Regions from separate parts of the Paenibacillus lentus genome, predicted to be linked through region 2. Evidence: predicted binding sites of a transcription regulator. Region 2 holds the regulator's gene; the other holds the start of a gene.
The links. The regulator CtsR, encoded in region 2, represses protease genes until heat stress. The targets are predictions, from matches to a motif close to ATGGTCAATAAAGGTCAAACA.
Positions count from the first base shown of each region.

Region 1: the regulator CtsR is predicted to act here: its motif matches at 4,478-4,498, upstream of clpP (ATP-dependent Clp endopeptidase proteolytic subunit ClpP).

Region 1 covers NZ_CP034248.1:818,906-826,374, reverse strand. The annotation lists gene EIM92_RS03745 (DUF3298 and DUF4163 domain-containing protein) at 1-596, shown strand, start outside; gene EIM92_RS03740 (DsbA family oxidoreductase) at 1,014-1,748, opposite strand; gene ade (adenine deaminase) at 1,810-3,609, opposite strand; gene clpP (ATP-dependent Clp endopeptidase proteolytic subunit ClpP) at 3,702-4,298, opposite strand; tRNA gene EIM92_RS03725 (tRNA-Arg) at 4,616-4,690, opposite strand; gene EIM92_RS03720 (ABC transporter substrate-binding protein) at 4,865-6,193, opposite strand; gene EIM92_RS03715 (type 2 periplasmic-binding domain-containing protein) at 6,414-6,968, opposite strand; gene EIM92_RS03710 (ABC transporter substrate-binding protein) at 6,917-7,469, opposite strand, start outside.
Region 2 covers NZ_CP034248.1:1,593,315-1,600,783, forward strand. The annotation lists rRNA gene EIM92_RS07060 (23S ribosomal RNA) at 1-906, shown strand, start outside; rRNA gene rrf (5S ribosomal RNA) at 1,134-1,250, shown strand; partial or broken gene EIM92_RS07070 (IS3 family transposase) at 1,743-2,926, opposite strand; gene EIM92_RS07080 (CtsR family transcriptional regulator) at 4,334-4,792, shown strand; gene mcsA (protein-arginine kinase activator protein McsA) at 4,823-5,341, shown strand; gene mcsB (protein-arginine kinase McsB) at 5,354-6,412, shown strand; gene clpC (ATP-dependent protease ATP-binding subunit ClpC) at 6,441-7,469, shown strand, end outside.

The DNA.
Region 1 (7,469 bases), 770 kb from region 2:
TAACGAAGTCTTTACCGGGGGCTTCGATTAAAGCCGAGTATCCGCAAATTAGCGGTTTGAAGAGTAAGTCCGTCCAACGGAAGCTCAACTCGTTTTTTAAAGCTCGGGCAGAAGCGTTTGTGAAGAAATCCGTCCAAGAAATGAAACAAACCGGGCCTTCTCCGAGCGGCCATGAATATGAGTTTCTAAGCAATTACTTTGTCACGTATAACAAAAATGGTATCCTCAGTCTCTATGAGCAAACCTACGCTTACACGGGGGGAGCGCATGGGAATAGCTACCGGGAGGGATTAACCTTCCGTCTAGAGGATGGCAAGCTGCTTACGCTTGACGAATTGCTGCGGGCAAATCCAAATTACCGCCAAATCGTTGACCCGGCGATTGCACAACAACTTCAGCAAACACAGGGGTATTTCGGTAATTTTAAGACGATTGGTCCGAATCCATCGTATTATGTGAAAGACGAGGGAGTAGTTATCTTCTTCCCGCTCTATGAGTATTTGCCTTATGTGAACGGATTTCCAGAATTCTATTTCCCTTTCTCACAGCTGCTTCCAGCGGGTACGGATCCGTTTGATTTTACAAGACAACCGTAGTTTGTCACGAGGCCTTCCGAGGATCATCGATCATGCGGAAGGCCTTTTTTTGTTGAATAAACCTCGATTGCACCACATATAACAAATAATAAACTGATTTGTTATCTATAATTACCATATGTTATGCAAATATAAAATAAAGTATTGATATTTTGTTATGTAAACATGTGACTGTGTTAGCTGCATTGATTATAACACCCCGGAATAACGAACTAGGATTAATTCCTTGATGTATAAGGGCTTGGGGATGGGTGAAATATTTCGTGGAGAGCGTGGAGCGAAGCGGTATTGTTGGATGATTTCGTATTATCTTGGTTCTTGTTGGTATTACTCGTTAATCTTATATGATGTGAGAAAACTCCCCTCATAGCAGCGGATGGTATTCATTGATCAGCTGACTATAAGGGGAACGGAGTATTAGACGGAACAGGAGTCGTCTGAGCAGGATGGATCTGAATTAGACCCGGCCCCCGAGTTGCCGCCGGCTTCGCCAGTAATGACTTGCAGAGGCTGCTGCTGCTCTTCCTGCCATACCTGCTGCAGCACCTCTAGGAACGTCTCGCTCGGTTGTGCGCCAGATACGGCATATTTATTATTGAATACGAAGAACGGTACTCCGGTGATCCCGAGCCGCGCGCCTTCCTGCAGCTCTTCGGTGACCGTGTGGTTTAAGGGGGCTTCTTCAAGAGTCTTGAGCGCATCGTGCTCGTTTAGGCCAATCTCAGCGGCTAACCGGGCTAGGGTCGGGAGATCTCCCAGATCGAGCCCTTCAGTGAAATAGGCCTTGAACAGCCGTTCGGCCATTTCGTTGGCTTTGCCATGCTGCTTGGCGAAGTGCGTCAGTTGATGCGCATCATGGGTATTCGTGGGAATGACACTGTCCATGTGGTATTCTAGTCCGACTTCCGCAGCCTGTAGGGTGACTTGGTCGTTCATTTGTTTGGCTCGCTCGTAAGGCATGCCATACTTCTCAGCCAGAACCGTATTCATATCTTTGCCGGTATTCTTCTGCGCGTCAGGAGCAAGCTCGAAGCTGCGGAAGCCGACCTCGACTTGGTCACGGTGGGGGAATTTCTCCAGCGCTGCTTCGAATTTACGCTTGCCAATATAACAGAATGGACATGCGAAGTCTGACCATATATCTATTTTCATGATGAACCTCCTTGGCATTCCTAGTTTTATAAAACCTCATTCTGAATGTACTCTACACGTTCTAATCTTCGCTGATTTCCACGGGAATCAGCTTGAATTCGGTCACATCGACCAGGCCGCGGTTCGAAATGCGGATGTCAGGAATGACGGGCAAAGCGATCAGCGAGAAGGTCATGAACGGCGCATTCAGCGGACAGCCGAGCTGCTTCCAGGCGGCAGCCAGCTGCTTCACTTCACGAGTCACGGTCTCCAACGGCTGATCTGACATCAGTCCTGCGATAACCATCGGTACCGATGCGAGGATTTGACCATCGCAGACGGCGATCATACCACCGCCAAGCTTAGCGAGCTCATTGGCTGCAATGGCCATATCGGCGGCATTCGTTCCCATGACGAGCAGATTATGGCTGTCATGAGCTACCGTAGAGGCAACAGCTCCTCTTTTCAAATGAAAGCCCTGAGCAAAGGCTAGAGAGATTTGCCCTGTCCCATGATGGCGCTCAATGCACGCTAGCTGCACGATATCCTGCTCTGGATCCGGTTGAATTATGCCCTCGATTACATGCAATGTAGCTGTGGCTTTGGCCGTGCGGGCACTGTTCTCTATAGCCTGAATCAAGCGTACTTTGGTGCTTGTGTTCTGGGTTTGGCTCGGTAGAAGAAAATCGCTAGCGGTCAGCGGTCTGGCTAAATGAATTGATTGTCGAATTTTCTCCGGATAGACGTAGTTTGGGAACTCCGCTAACAGCTTACCTTCATTATAAATCAGCTCTCCGTTCGTTATTACGGTAGAGGGCTCCATTTGATGTAAATCATCGATGAGCAGCAGGTCGGCGCATTTTCCTGGAGCGATTCCGCCGATATCTCCATCCAGTTTGAAGTATCGAGCTGTGTTAATCGTCCCCATTTGAATTGCAGTAACCGGATCAACGCCTTCCTCAATGGCTCGGCGAATGACATGATTGAGATGTCCTTTCTCGACAAGCGTCTCTGGGTAGACATCATCGGTAACGAGCATGATGTTATCGGTTCGTACCTGATCCTCAGTAACGACCTTGATGACCTCCTTGACGTCATGCCAGGCAGAGCCCTCGCGGATCATCAGATGCATGCCGAGTCTTAGCTTGGTCAGGCCTTGCTCCCGCGTGACAGTCTCATGGCAGGAGGTGACTCCCGCGGCGATATAGGCTTGAAGCTGCTGCTCGTCATCGCTAGGGAAATGACCGGTCACTGCCTTGCCAGCCTGCATCGTGGCCTTAATTTCTCCCGTCATTTTAGGCTCGCCATGTACGACTCCGGGAAAGTTCATCACTTCACCGAGACCAGCCACACCGTCCCAGGTCATGCCTTCAGCGATATCGGTAACCTGAAGCTCGGCGCCGGCATCCTCTAAGTCTGTCGTGGACGGAACGCAGGAAGGGAATGTTGTGTACACTTTAAGCGGCAAGCCACGCCCTTCCTCATGCATGAGGCGGACGCCTTCCGTTCCGAATACATTGGCAATTTCATGCGGGTCCATAAATATCGCGGTGGTCCCCTTGGCGAGAGCTGCCTTGGAAAATTCCGTTACGGACAGCATCGTGCTCTCTACGTGCATATGACCATCCAGCAGACCCGGAGAAATATATCGCCCAGCAGCATCGATGACTTGCGTGCTTGCACCAATCGTATGCGAGGCTTGGCCTACGTATGCAATTCGGCCATCCTTGATGGCTACATCCGTGTTCGCTATCAATTCGCCCGTGTATACATTAACTAATGTGCCATTAGTAATGACCAAATCGGCAGGCTCCATACCCATGGCTACCTGACCAAGGTTATAGCTGATGTCATATTGTTTGTTCGTCCGGTTATTGCTCATTTCATTGTCGCTCCTTTGTCCATAGCACCCTATTACAAGAAAGACTGTCCTCCAAGCTATTTTTGGAGGACAGTCTTGTATTTTAGTAGTAGTTACACTCCTTCAGGAGTTACTCTCTCAATGACTTTGTCTACAATGCCGTATTCCATAGCCTCGGCAGCGCTCATGAAGTAATCACGATCTGTGTCCTTCTCGATCCGCTCCAGCGGCTGCCCCGTACGTTCGGCTAGAATGTGATTTAATTTATCGCGCATTTTGAGAATGCGGCGAGCACGAATCTCGATGTCAGTGGCTTGTCCTTCAGCTCCACCAAGTGGCTGGTGAATCATGATTTCACTGTTAGGTAGCGCATAGCGTTTACCTTTAGTGCCGGCATTCAAGAGGAATGCACCCATGGAAGCAGCGAGGCCTACGCAAATCGTGGAGACATCTGATTTGATATATTGCATCGTATCGTAAATGGCCATACCTGCCGTAATCGATCCGCCGGGGCTGTTAATATACAAATGAATATCTTTGCCCGGGTCTTCTGCATCCAGGAACAGCATTTGAGCGATGATGGAGTTGGCAACGACGTCATTCACTCCGCTACCAAGGAAGATAATACGGTCTTTCAGCAGTCTGGAATAAATGTCGTATGCGCGTTCTCCGCGGTTGCTCTGTTCAACGACCATTGGAATATAACTCACCGATAAAACCTCCTTAGATTGGTTCAAGCTATTACGTGCGCTCCTTGCGTAAAGGTGGGGCCGATCGCGAAGTTAGCAGTATAGCTCCTATTGTAATATAAAAATTGGTATCGATTCAATCAATCTCATAATTGACGTAATCGAGAAATATTAACCTCATCATAAACAATTTCAAACAGAAAGTCAAAGATGGTCAAACTATAAAAAAACAAAAAGCACCTGAAGGTGCCTTTTGGAAAAGCTGAGATATTTTATGAACTAAAAGAGCCTTCGTTAGAAGGCTCTGTAGGTTTGTGTGTTCGAGGTGAAAATTGAGATGGCGCGCCCGCGAGGAATCGAACCTCGATCTCAGGCTCCGGAGGCCTACGTCATATCCATTGGACCACGGGCGCAAATTTAGCGTAACAAAAATGATTATATGGTATTGGACATTAAAATTCAAGTGGGAATTTTTAAACCGCGCCAATACGCATGTCGCCTATTCGGCTAGACGTCCTACATCGGCAGACAGACATCTAGCCAAAAGGTGCTACAGGGTTCGGGTTCACCGGGAGCGTGGCAGTGTGCTAATTCCCTTGCTGCTTCAATTTAAGCTCGGCAATGGCGGCATCGACCGCTTCTTGACCCCGCAGTTCCGTCTCTCTAAGCGCCTCCTCCAGCGTTAGTTCGTCAGCCAGTAGCCGATCTAAGACGGATTGTGCCGCAGATTGAAATGCATCCAGCACATTGGCGTCGACCTTGTCATATATGTCGATATAATCGGGGTTGGCCTGAAGCGAATAAAGGGGAGAGAGATCACGCTCGCCTACCGGGTGGACATATTCAGTTACGGCCGGCAAGCCGTAATTGGGCTGTTTTTGAGCCAGCAGACGGCTGTTAAGAGCATCGCCAGCAATGAATTTGACGAGTTCAAGCGCTTCTTCCGGATGCTCTGAAATTGAAGAGACGCCAAAAAAGTCAAAGATCTCATAAAAGTTGGAGGTATCTGGATTCAACGGGTCTATAGGCGCGCTAACCACTCCCCAGTCAAGCATTGTACCGCCTTCAAAATGGGAAAAGGGCTCGAAGTTATAAGCGAGAACATTGGAGCTCACAGTCATTGCCGCATCCTCTGTCAAGAATGCCGGATGCTTCATTGAATCAAGCTCTTCTCCTAGGTCATAAACGACACCTGCACGGAAAGCCTGAACCGCGTTGGACCAGATCGATTTCCAGTGTTCGGTATTCATTGTCACTTTCATGGTATGGGGATCGAAATAAGACAAGTTCTCAGTCTCCCCGGCTTTAAGGATATAGTTCATCGTCACGTTCTTGTAATAATTCATTTGGATGCCGTACAAGCGGTTGCCTTCTTTATCTTCAGCAGGAAATCGCTGCGCCAGAGCAAATACATCGCTCCAGCTCATTCCGTCGTACGGATAAGTGATGTTATATTCATCAAACAGCTTCTTGTTGAAATATAGCGCTTCGCTATGAAAAGTAGGAGCTAGCGCATAGTAGCGGCCGTCCTCGGAAGCTGAGCTAAGTAGTGCGGTAACGATTGGCGAGAGATCTCCTTCGTTCGTTGATGGATTTAATAGGGGCGGAGGGATCTGTCGAAGCTTACCTTGTTCTATTGCTGCTTTGTATTGATCCATTCCGTTTATATAGATTACATCAGCCTCTGTATCGAAGCTGCCAGCGTCCGTTCCGGGTTCATCCTGGATGACCTGGATTTCAAAATGGGGGTGCGATTTCTGAAAAGCAAAGCCGAACATTTTATAGAACTGTTGTGCTGACGGATAGCTGACTTTGATCGTAATCGGTTTAATCTGCTGGGGCTTCTGGCAGCCTGTAAGTGACGGAAAGACGATGATAAGAAGTAAGATCATGAGCAGTCCGCGTCTTATGGGCATATGTATGTTCCTCCTTGTAAGTGAAGAATAGGGCGGGATTGAGCCGCCCTATTTATTACCAGCTATCCGACGCATAATCCTGGGCGTATTTGCCTCCAGAGAATAAGTTCTTGATGCCGTATTTAAAGTGTAGGATCCATTGCTGGAGTGCGAGTCTGGATGCTTATATGTAAACGGAACAGGATTTGCCCCGATCAACCTAATTGCAGAGTGGATACAGTTATTGAATTTCTTTCTTCGCGATTTCAGCTAAAGCCTGTTCTGCGCTTGCATTACCGGTGATGGCCTGTTCTATCGCTTCATTTAGAAGCTCAAAAATGGTGCTTGGAACCGGGCTTGTACGATATGCGGGTCTAAGCTTGTAGAAGGCTTCTATATCTGAGGTGCTCTGCCCCATGGAAGTGTAAGCCGTGAGTGAAGAAAAGCCATAAACGGAACGATACGACCATTTGGCGGTTTGATCTGACATAAAGAAACGGATTAATTCCCAGGCTGCATCGCTTTCGGTCGAGCTGGCAGGGATCGCCCACATGCCGTCTAACACATAGTGGTGGCTTAAATCCGGCTCCGCTGGATGGGTTGGCATGGTTACCAGCTTCCATTCCAGATCCGAGCCTTGCTGCTCCAGCTGAATCAATTCTTCGTAAGTGATAATGCCCAGGGCATATTCGCCTGTTAAAAATAAATTGTCATTTAAATCATGAAGGGCAATGTTGCCTGTTCTTAGCGGCTCAAGAGTAAGCTCCAGCAAATCTGCCCATGAGGAGCTGTCCAAAGTGATTTTCTTCGTATCTTCATTGTAGGCTTGGAGGTTCTCGGTTGCCCTATGTTAATTAAAAAGTGGGCGTTCGATGGGTAAGAATGCGTCAGCCCTTTGGGGAATTGATGGGCTAAATCAATAATTTCTTCCCACGTCATTTGATCCTTGGGATATGGAACGCCATATTGGTCAAATAAACGAGAGTTGTATACAAGTGCCCGGCTATAGAAGGTTGGAGCCAGCCCGTACAGCTTGCCATCTCCATATTGCTTCATGAGCTCTACGGCGCTCGGTACGAAAGCATCCAGAGAGAAGGAGGTCTTTTGTATGTATAGATCAAGTTCCTGAAGCAATCCGTTATTTGCCAAAGATCGCAGATAAGCCGGCGGAAGGTAGATTAGGTCCACAGCGTTCTCTGCAGTCCATTCTTGTACGGATATCCTCTCCGTTATTAAGTCGCTTGTCGGTATTACATTGTAATTTAGTTTCGGATATTCAATCGACAGCAAGGATGAA
Region 2 (7,469 bases):
GGCGCTGTCTCAACGAGAGATCCGGTGAAATTTTAATACCTGTGAAGATGCAGGTTACCCGCGACAAGACGGAAAGACCCCATGGAGCTTTACTACAGCTTGATATTGAACTTTGATGCGATTTGTACAGGATAGGTGGGAGCCTAGGAATCCGGAGCGCCAGCTTCGGTGGAGGCATCGTTGGGATACCACCCTGATCGTATCGAAGTTCTAACCTAGGACCGTGATCCGGTTCGGGGACAGTGTCAGGCGGGTAGTTTGACTGGGGCGGTCGCCTCCTAAAGAGTAACGGAGGCGCCCCAAGGTTCCCTCAGAATGGTTGGAAATCATTCGTAGAGTGCAAAGGCAAAAGGGAGCTTGACTGCGAGACTGACAAGTCGAGCAGGGACGAAAGTCGGGCTTAGTGATCCGGTGGTACCGCATGGAAGGGCCATCGCTCAACGGATAAAAGCTACCCTGGGGATAACAGGCTTATCTCCCCCAAGAGTCCACATCGACGGGGAGGTTTGGCACCTCGATGTCGGCTCATCGCATCCTGGGGCTGAAGTAGGTCCCAAGGGTTGGGCTGTTCGCCCATTAAAGCGGTACGCGAGCTGGGTTCAGAACGTCGTGAGACAGTTCGGTCCCTATCTGTCGTGGGCGTAGGAAATTTGAGAGGAGCTGTCCTTAGTACGAGAGGACCGGGATGGACGCACCGCTGGTGCACCAGTTGTTCCGCCAGGAGCATAGCTGGGTAGCTACGTGCGGATGGGATAAACGCTGAAAGCATCTAAGCGTGAAGCCCTCCTCAAGATGAGATTTCCCAATTAGTAAGACCCCTTGAAGACGACGAGGTTGATAGGCCTGAGGTGGAAGTACAGCAATGTATGGAGCTGACAGGTACTAATCGGTCGAGGGCTTATCCAAGATACTACCCGCAAAGTGACGTGAAGCTGACGAAGCTTAGCCGATTACTTTGGCGGGGCCCGGAAGAGATGAAGGGCAGACGCAAATGAAGTTTCGTATCCAGTTTTCAGGTGATCAAACCTGGAATGAAGATTTTAAGCTGCAAGTCTTTTCTGAGGTCTGATCTTTTGCTGTAGCAAAGTCGGGCAGTAGGAGCACCACAAGAGCAGCGCAAAAATCTGAACTCGTTTGGTGGCAATGGCGGAGGGGTTCCACACGTACCCATCTCGAACACGACCGTTAAGCCCTCCAGCGCCGATGGTACTTGGACCGCAGGGTCCTGGGAGAGTAGGACGTCGCCAAGCAACTATAAGAAGCACTGTTGATATTTATGTCAGCAGTGCTTCTTTGTTTTTTTGGTGTGCTATTTTTTGCGAATTGCGTTATTTTTCGTTTGATCACGCCATGTTAAATATTACCATATAGTAACCTTATCATATTAGATACTTTCATATTAGATAGTGTCATGTTGGATATGGCCATGTTACAGCCGTGCTACATACCCGTATAGCCCTGTTACGTACAGTCCTGTTATGTTTGCCTGTTATGTACGGCTCTGTTACATATTGCGATGCTTCCGCTGCAATACTGAATACTGCAATACTACGAAACTATGAATAAAAGCGACAGCAGCTCGGTTGATCGAAAAAATTTTGCCATACAAATGGCCACTAAGGTTGAAGGTTAGAGACGAAATGTATTTTGTACAGTTAGTCTTCCTCTTTCTTCAAGAAACACTGGTACTAAATGTAAATCTGGACTTCTGTCAAGAAAGTGGACACCTATTAAGTGAAAGTTTACGCCGTCTCCTTCTTGAATTGCGCAGCAAATTGAACCGGCGACACATAGCCGATTGAACTGTGGATTCGTTTGCGGTTGTAGAAAAATTCAATGTACCTGTAAATGGTCTCGTAAGCCTGTTGTTTGGTCTTGAACTTCGTTCTGTAGATGAGTTCTTTTTTCAAGATGCTGTGAAATGACTCGATACAAGCGTTATCGTAGCAATTCCCTTTACGACTCATGCTAACCTTCATGGAATACGATTCCAGCTTGTCACGGTACTCCTTCGATGCGTACTGTGAACCGCGATCGGAATGGTGAAGCAATCCCTTACCTGGTTTTTTCGCATCATATGCGGCCTCTAGAGCATCTAAGACAAGTTCTGTTGTCATCCGGCCGTAAAGACGCCAACCCACGATCTCGCGTGTGCACAGATCCATCAGACTAGCCAAGTACAGCCGTCCTTCTCGGCAGGGGATGTAGGTAATATCTGCAACCCACACTTTGTTCGGTTCAGATACGGCAAAGTTCTGGTTCAACTCATTGGGAGCAATGGGTGAGTCATGATTGGAATCGGTCGTCTGCACCTTAAATTTACGGGAGACACAAGAACGCAACCCCAGTTCTTTCATGTAGATGCTAACTGTGCGCTCCGCGACCTGGATACGCTCTTTCCACAGCATTCGGGTAATCTTAGGACTGCCGTAGCGTTCCCCGGAGTCATGAAAATGATACTTGACTCTCTCCAGAACCTTCGCCTTTCGAAGTTTCTGCTCGCTAGGCAATGCCTTTTGCCACTTGTAGAAGCCACTCCGAGACACTTGTAAAACCTTGCACATCTTCTCCACCGAAAACTCGGAGCGATGTTCTTCAATGAATTGGAACCTCAGTTCCTTTCTTTGCTGAAGATGTGCAGCGCCTTTTTTAATATAGCGAGTTCTTCCTGGAGATCTTGATTTTCCCGCTCCTTCTCTTGATTCTCCAGTTCCTTTTTACGCAGTTGTTGTTCGAGTTGACGCACTCTCTCCGGTGTGACTAAAGATTCCAGCTGGATTTCATCGCGGTAAAGTGCTTTCCAGTTGTGCAACACACCGGCAGATATACCGAGTTCTTCGGCCAACTGCGGCATGGACTTACTTTGCTCTAAAATATACTTCACTGTCTGCTTCTTAAACTCTTCACTGTAACTATTACGTTCCATCCGGACATCTCTCCCTTAAGGATTATTATCTAGGTTCACTTAAGGACTGTCCACTTTTTATTCTAGTTGCAGTTCTCCAGTTAGATACCCACCATACGACAAAAACCCGTCAACTAACTGTAGGAAATACAGCTAGCTCATACTTGCGAAGATATTGACGCCACGCCACCTCACCCCTCCATCTAATCAGCTAAGAATTCATTAGCTGCATTAGAGCAGGAGTAAACTTTACTAGTCAGTGTTATGCTCAAAAGTCTGTGTTATGCAAATACTTAGCATATGCTTAATATATTAGCATTATTCCCAATACTGAGCGTTATGGCAAGCACTATGCTTAATACTTAGCATTGTGCCCAAGGTCAGCAATACGCCTAATACTGAGCATTACGCCAAAAACTCAATGGCTGTCCCAGCACACGCTGATCGGCGCCTTATGATGCTGACCAACCCAACCTCAAGGCTAACTACACTCAAGCTCAACCAACCTAAAGCTCAACCACCTAAAGCTCAACCAAACTCAACCCACTTTAAGGCCAGCCAACCACACTCAAGGCCAACTAAAATCAACAACTAGCTTATCATTCACCAAGCATCACCATTCTCCATTCTTGTCATTTACCAATCCCTAATTCACCTAAGGCATCCTAAGTAATCATGCCTCGCACCACGCGCAACACCCAGCGCAGCTAAAGGGAACGAAACGTTTTCGTCTATCGCCAAAAAATTCCAAGTAGATGTATCCGAACTGCAAAAAATCAACTCTCTGGTAGATCCGAAAAATATTTGGAGAGGTTTATTGATCAGCCTGTCTCACGGCCATGAACATTGTGGTTCAATCGATCGTATGGAATCCGCAAGGTGGGTGGGTTTGCGCGAGGATTGCACGCGAGGATTGCATTTGCCAGTACAACTGCAGTGATGATAATTAGCTTGTTCAACTGAACTGAAATGAAATGAACTGAACTCCTCCCGGTTGCTTTTTATAGGATATCCTGATCTGCGGTTTGCTTATTTAGAATGCATACTTTTTTTCTCTATGAATTTGAAGAAAATGAGGGCTTATGCTGGCATGGGTTACAATGCACATGGCATATCCTCATGATTCAACAACGGCTATCCTCCTGTCTTTGTATAACTTCCTCGTCTCAGGTTACACTGAAATATATAAAGATGCCGGACAACCTGCGCCGGCAGGGCAGAATTAACGTCCTTAGCTTACACTAAAATATATAAAGACACCTCTTGGCAAAGCAAAAAAATATGATATAATGAAGTCAAAGTCAAAGAAAGTCAAAGTCAACAAACGGTAGCCATAGAACGAATTATAAACGAATTATACGGAAAACTTTGCCGGACGAGGCGGCATTTCGTGTCGGCTTCACGTTTGAGCATGGGAGGGATGGTGGATTGCGTAATATCTCTGATATTATCGAACAATATCTTAAGGGTATTTTGCATGAAAGTCCTGAAGGAACCGTTGAAATTCAACGCAATGATTTGGCTGACCAGTTTTCCTGTGTTCCATCGCAAATCAACTACGTAATCAGTACAAGGTTTACTCTGGAAAAAGGATACCTGGTGGAGAGTAAGCGAGGCGGTGGTGGTTACATCAGAATCCGGCGGATCGAGCTGCCTGGTCCGACCAGTCTGCACACGCATCTGCATAAGACGATTGGCAATGAAATGGGTCAAACAGCCGCAGAAGGGCTAATATATCAATTGGAGGAAGCCCGATTCTTGAACAGGCGTGAGGCAGCACTTATGAGAGCAGCCATTTCTAGAGAAGTATTAATGCTGAAATTGCCAGAGCGTGATCAGCTTCGAGCTAGGATTATGAAAGCCATGTTGATTTCACTGTTAGGTTAACGAGTCTATCCGTAAGGGAGGGGACGTTCTATGCATTGTCAGGAATGCGGCAAACGACCTGCAACACTGCATTTTACCAAGATTGTGAATGGTGAGAAAACTGAGTTTCACATCTGTGAAGCCTGTGCTAGAGAGAAGGGAGAGCTTATACCTGGAACATCGGGTGGATTTTCGATCCATAGCCTGCTGTCCGGGTTGCTGGATTTCACCCCTGGAAGCCATGCACAGGGCAACAAAGCTCCTGAGAATCTTCGGTGCGAAGAGTGCGGGCTAACCTATTCCCAATTTAGCAAGATTGGGCGCTTTGGATGCAGTTCCTGTTATAAATATTTCAACAACCGACTTGACCCGCTTTTCAAAAGAGTGCATGGCAACACGGTGCATGTGGGCAAAGTCCCTAAAAGAGTGGGCAGTCACCTTCAAATCAAACGCAAGCTCGATGATCTCCGCAAGGAGCTGCAGTACCGAATTCACCAGGAAGAATTCGAGGAAGCAGCTGCCCTTCGAGATCAAATTCGCGAGCTTGAGAAGAATATTTCCTCAGAGTAGGAGGAGAGTGCAATGGCAAATCGTCGGTTTACAGAACAACCGCTTAGCGAGTGGATGAGAAGCGGAGGCAAGGAGTCCGAAATCGTCATTAGCAGCCGTGTCCGAATTGCGCGAAATTTGCTGAACAGACCGTTTCCTATGCTGGCCACGAATCAGCAGTCCGAGGATGTGCTGAATCAACTGGAAAGCGTATTGGCAGACGAGCGGATGCAACAATTCGGGCAGCTCTCGCCGGTTTTGCTCGCGGATTTGGATGAGCTGGATAAGAAAGTGCTCGTAGAGAAGCATCTGATCAGCCCCAACCTGGCTAATGAGTCCAGAAGCGGTGCTGTATTTATAAGTGAAGACGAGAGCTTAAGCATCATGGTGAATGAAGAGGATCATCTTAGAATCCAATGTCTATACCCTGGGCTGCAGGTTCAAGAAGCTTGGGATAAAGCGACCTCAGTGGATGATATTTTTGAAGCACATGTAGATTATGCCTTTGACGATCACCGCGGCTTTCTCACCAGCTGTCCTACGAATGTAGGGACAGGGCTTAGGGCTTCGGTCATGATGCATTTGCCGGCACTGGTGCTGACCCAGCAAATTAATCGGATACTATCTGCTGTATCCCAGGTCGGTCTGACGGTTCGCGGGATTTATGGCGAAGGCAGTGAAGCAACAGGGAACTTGTTTCAAATCTCAAATCAGATTACACTGGGACAAAGCGAATCTGAAATTATTGAAAATTTGTACAGTGTCGTTATGCAAATTATCGAGCATGAGAAGTCGGCCAGAGAGAGATTGCTGTCGGAATCTCGCCTGCGGATGACCGATCGCGTTATGCGTTCCTATGGCATATTGTTATATGCAGCAATCATGGATTCCAAAGAGGCAGCTCAGCGGCTGTCCGACGTCAGACTCGGCGTGGATCTTGGATTGATCGATGCGTTGTCTGTACAGGTACTGAATGAACTGACTGTCATGACCCAGCCTGGTTTTTTACAGAAAAAATTTCAGGTCAGCATGTCTCCGGGTGAACGCGATATGTATCGCGCGAAGCTGATTCGAGAGAAATTGGGTAAATAAGAAACAACATTCATGGAGGTGTAGGAGTATGATGTTTGGAAGATTTACGGAGCGTGCCCAGAAGGTATTGGCACTTGCCCAAGAAGAAGCGGTACGGCTTGGACATAACAATATTGGAACAGAGCATATTTTGCTTGGCCTGATTCGCGAGGGGGAAGGAATTGCGGCTAAAGCGTTGATTGGTCTTGGACTGGGCCTGGAGAAAATTCAGGATGAAGTAGAGACCTTAATTGGACGCGGTCAAGAACAACCAGCGAATATTGCATATACGCCTAGAGCAAAGAAAGTCATCGAACTATCTATGGATGAGGCTCGTAAGCTCGGCCATACTTATGTAGGAACTGAGCATATTCTGCTTGGCCTGATTCGGGAAGGCGAGGGCGTTGCTGCACGGGTACTGAACAATTTGGGCATCAGCCTGAACAAAGCGCGCCAGCAAGTACTGCAACTGCTTGGAAGCAGCGAGGCGGTTTCCAGCCATCATGGTACTCCGGCCAATGTAAATACGCCAACGCTAGACAGCTTGGCTCGCGATTTGACAGAGTCGGCGAAAGAGAGCAACCTTGACCCGGTTATCGGCAGAAGCAAAGAAATCGAACGGGTCATTCAGGTACTCAGCCGCCGGACGAAGAACAATCCGGTATTGATCGGTGAGCCGGGTGTAGGTAAAACTGCGATCGCCGAGGGCTTGGCCCAGAAAATTATTAATAACGAAATCCCTGAAACTTTGCGTGATAAAAGAGTAATGACCCTCGATATGGGTTCTGTTGTAGCAGGCACCAAATATCGCGGTGAGTTTGAAGATCGTTTGAAGAAAATAATGGACGAAATCCGTCAGGCCGGGAATATCATCCTGTTTATTGACGAATTGCATACGTTGATTGGTGCAGGCGGAGCGGAAGGGGCAATCGACGCTTCCAACATCCTGAAGCCGGCGCTTGCTCGCGGTGAGCTGCAGTGCATCGGGGCAACGACATTGGATGAGTATCGTAAATATATCGAAAAGGATGCTGCGCTGGAGCGCCGTTTCCAGCCGATTACAGTCGATCAGCCGTCC